2 regions of the Maccoyibacter intestinihominis genome follow, and region 2 is predicted to be linked to the other one. Evidence: riboswitches for the same ligand, from Rfam matches in the RefSeq annotation. Region 2 holds a riboswitch; the other holds the start of a gene.
What was found. A riboswitch is a leader RNA that binds a small molecule or an ion and turns the genes downstream of it on or off. The one in region 2 is predicted to bind thiamine pyrophosphate.
Positions count from the first base shown of each region.

Region 1 (2,205 bases), on a different contig from region 2:
AGGCAGCACAGGTTCCTCACGCAGTAGCTGATGCAGCATTTGTAGTATTAAACGGTAACTATGCATTAGAGGCAGGATATACAGTTGCAAAAGACGCACTTGCTTATGAAAAATCCGATTCCGAAGCAGCAAAGACATATGTAAACATCATTGCAGTAAAAGAAGGAAACGAGGATAACGAAGGCATCAAAGAGTTAGTAAAAGTATTAAAATCTGATGACATTAAGAAATACATCAACGATACTTATGACGGAGCAGTTATCCCATTTGAAGAATAAAATACTTGATTTTCTACGGCAGGCAGATTAAAATATAGGTAATAAGACAACGGGGTGCTTACAGAAGTAGGCTGAGATTAAGCTGGATTGCTTTGACCCGAAACCTGATTTGGATAATGCCAACGTAGGGATATATGGAGAGCATAGAGGCTGTGTATATACGATTGGTATATATACAGTCTTTTTTGTTTTGCGTGTTTTGTTTAAGTTGTTTGATTGGGGTTGTTTGGTTGTTCGGGGGTGAGTGTATGGGCTGTGCACGGTTTCGACCGGTCTGTTCCGATGTCCCAAAACTGCACTTCTAAACACTCTGGTGTGGGGTATCGGGGACGGACGAAACCGATGCAGATGCGCCATCCATGGCTTAGCTGCATCTTTTCCGTGCATCCCTGCACGGAAATTTCTATGGGATGTCAGAGTGTTAAGAGGTGCGACGTTTTGGACATAGTCCGGACCGTTCGAAACCGTGCGCAGGGATAGACGAACTGCCCCGAAGGAAGAAAAAGAGAAAAAGGAATGATAACGGCTAAAGGGCAAAAGTCAAAAAGAAAGTCAGTAGTTTAATGATAAAAGAAAAGGGCTGCTGGTGGTTTAAGAATAGGAGGCAAGACGATGAAGTTTGGTGAATGTTTAGAGAATGTACATAGTAAAATGCCGTTGATACACAATATTACAAATTATGTAACGGTAAATGATGTGGCGAATGTATTACTGGCATGTGGGGGAAGTCCGATCATGGCAGATGAGTCTGAGGAGGTCGAGGATATTACGAGTATCTGCGGCGGACTCAATATCAACATCGGGACTTTGAACCGGCACACGATCCCGGCGATGTTTAAGGCGGGAAAGAAAGCGAATGAGTTAGGTCATCCGGTGCTTTTAGACCCGGTGGGAGCAGGAGCAAGCAGTCTTCGCACCGATACGGCAAAACAACTGTTAGAGGATATTCATTTTTCAGTGATCCGTGGAAATATATCGGAGATCAAGACGCTTGCTGCCGGCAGCGGCAGTACGCGCGGCGTAGATGCAGATGTGGCAGATGCCGTGACCGAAGAGAATCTGACAGAAGCGATAGACTTTGTGAAAAATTTCGCAAAGGCAACGGGAAGTATTATTGCAGTTACCGGTGCGATCGATCTGGTCAGTGACGGAGAACATTGTTATGTCATACGCAATGGCAAGGCACAGATGGGAAAGATCACAGGAACCGGATGCCAGTTGTCAGGACTGATGACAGCATACATTACGGCAAATCCAAAGCATATGTTAGAGGCAGCAGCAGCGGCAGTCTGTGTGATGGGAGTTGCAGGCGAGATCGGATATGCCCATCTGCAAAGCTATGAAGGCAATGCAACATATCGCAACCGGATCATTGATGCGATCGCGAACATGGATGCAGAGACATTAGAACGGGAGGCAAACTATGAACTGTACTAAAGAAGAACTGCTGTTATATGCCGTGACAGACCGGAGCTGGCTTCATGGCAGGACACTGAAAGAACAGGTAAAAGAAGCCTTAGATGGCGGTGTGACGTTTTTACAGTTACGCGAAAAACAGATAGATTCTGAGCTTTTTTTACAGGAGGCACAGGAATTAAAAGAGTTATGTAAACAATATCAGGTGCCATTTGTCATAAACGATGATGTAGAACTGGCATTAAAAGTCGATGCAGACGGCGTGCATGTCGGACAGAGCGATATGGAAGCAGGCGATGTCCGGAAAAAACTCGGAAAAGATAAGATTATCGGTGTATCGGCACAGACCGTAGAACAGGCGGTCATGGCAGAAAAGCACGGGGCAGATTATTTAGGAGTCGGGGCAGTTTTTCCGACCAGCTCGAAAGACGATGCACAGGAAGTAGATTATGAAACCTTAAAAGCAATCTGTCAGGCGGTTCAGATACCGGTCATAGCCATAGGAGGGATC
Region 1 is NZ_JBBMEX010000012.1:76,738-78,942, reverse strand. It holds gene WMO43_RS11400 (MetQ/NlpA family ABC transporter substrate-binding protein) at 1-278, shown strand, start outside; TPP riboswitch at 319-426, shown strand; gene thiM (hydroxyethylthiazole kinase) at 891-1,715, shown strand; gene thiE (thiamine phosphate synthase) at 1,702-2,205, shown strand, end outside.
Region 1: linked by a shared signal. The riboswitch ahead of thiM (hydroxyethylthiazole kinase) and the one ahead of thiS (sulfur carrier protein ThiS) in region 2 are both predicted to bind thiamine pyrophosphate.

Region 2 (2,205 bases):
CTTCGCATGCCTGTGAAGGTTTTCCAATACCGGCATCCACAATGATCGGAAGTTCGATCTCATCGATCAGAATCTGGATAAATTCTTTTGTTGCAAGTCCTTTATTAGAACCGATCGGGGATGCAAGCGGCATAACCGCAGCCGCTCCGGCATTGACAAGATCACGGGCAGCATTCAGATCCGGATACATATATGGCATGACCACAAATCCTTCCTTTGCTAAAATTTCTGTTGCCCGGATCGTCTCCTGGTTATCCGGCAGCAGATATTTAGAATCCCGCATGATCTCTACTTTGACAAAATCACCACAGCCTAACTCTCTCGCAAGTCTGGCAATGCGGACTGCTTCTTTTGCATCTCTTGCGCCACTGGTATTCGGAAGCAATGTAACTCCCTTTGGAATAAAATCCAAGATATTTTCCTGCTCCTTTGTATTTGCCCTTCGAACGGCAAGTGTAATGATCTCTGCTCCTGCATCTTTAATCGCTGCTTCGATCAGGTTTAAAGAATATTTTCCTGAGCCGAGAATAAATCGTGACCGGAACTCATGTCCGCCAATGACAAGTTTATCGTTATCCATGTTCGTACCTCTTTCTTTATACTTCAAATTCTTTTGCTAATATCCGTAAGACCATATGCGCCTCATGTGCTGCACAGAGCATTACGCGCGAAGAGACAAGTCCAATGTCATCTCCCACGTCGCTGACTCCATCTCCGCACAGATAAAAACGTTTTGTGATCTGTCTGGTTCTAATACTGTTTGCACTGCCGATGCCAGCCATCCCGGAAGCCGCCACAAAATATTTCTGTGGAAAATTCTCCAATACCGAATTGGTCAGCATTGCCTTTGCCTGTGCATCATCAAAAGCCTCACAGATCACATCTGCCTCTTTTAATAATTCCACAACATTCTGCTCCGTCATGCGGGTAGTATGTGTTTCAAGCTCTACATAGGGTGCAATTTCTTTTAAATTTTCGGATAGTGCTTCTGTCTTATATCTTCCAATCTGTGATGCCTTATATTGCTGCCTGTGCAGATTCGTAACATCCACTTTGTCAAAATCGATCAGGATCAGTTTTCCTACTCCTGCTCTTGCAAGGGATATTGCAATATTCGACCCTAAGCCGCCAAGTCCGCAGATGGCAACGGTTGCTGAAAAAAAATGCTGCTGCAGTTCTTTGCCCTGCCGCTTTTCTAAGGCCTGTCTCATCTCTTCTTTTGTCGGTATCAAATCAGCCACCTCCTACAAAACTGACTACTTCCACAATGTCGCCATCCTGCAATATCGTTGTTTCATACACTGCTTTTGGCACAATTTCTCCATTGCACTCTATCGCGATCCGCCGGATATCATAGCTTGTTGTTGCTAAATATTGTGCAATTGTTCTGCCTGCTATCTCCAGACTCTCTCCATTGATCTTTACCATTTTATTCCCTCACTTCCTGTTCTTTTCAAAGAATTCTTTCTTTGAACGATATTCTCATGGAGTTTTATTAAAAAATATTTATATAAATAATTTTTTGCAAACCAAAAAACGGAAAGCTACCGATTTGATAACTTTCCGTCTATGAAATACGAAAACATAATTTCCTAAACATCCCTACGTTGGCATTATCCAAATCAGGTCATCGGTCGAAGGTTCTACCTTCCTCTCAGCCTGTAACACAAGCTCCCGTCGTTCTATTCTGTTTTTGTCCCGCCGTTAATTAGAACCAGCTGTTAAAATTGGTTCCTGTATTTGTCGTGCTGTAGCTGCCATACTTATTATAAGTATCTGCTTCTCTGCCTGCATAATAGTCGATCAAAGATGTTCTGAGCCCTACCTGATATCCATAAGAGGTATTTCCCTTAAACAGTGCCTCCACCTTTGACATATCTGCTTTCTTAAAGGTATCTTCATCAATAGACAGCTTGTTATCTGCTTTGACCGTGATTCCGATTGCCTTTAATAAAGTCTCATTGCCGGTTGTCGTAGCTGTCAGGCTGCGTACGTTATTCTTTACACCGCTGACACTGCTCTTGTTTGTAGTATCGATCAGATTATTATAATCTTTTACAAACCGGCTGACTGCTTTGTAAATCTTATCTGTGTCATAGGTCTTTGTTACCTTACCGTCCTCGCCCTTTGTCTCTGTCGTTTTAAACAAAGATTTCGTGCCGGTTGCCATCAGTGCATCTGTAGATTTTTTTAAATCGGTTGCAC
Region 2 is NZ_JBBMEX010000001.1:39,667-41,871, reverse strand. It holds gene WMO43_RS00205 (thiazole synthase) at 1-580, opposite strand, end outside; gene thiF (thiamine biosynthesis protein ThiF) at 597-1,241, opposite strand; gene thiS (sulfur carrier protein ThiS) at 1,234-1,428, opposite strand; TPP riboswitch at 1,583-1,688, opposite strand; gene fliD (flagellar filament capping protein FliD) at 1,709-2,205, opposite strand, start outside.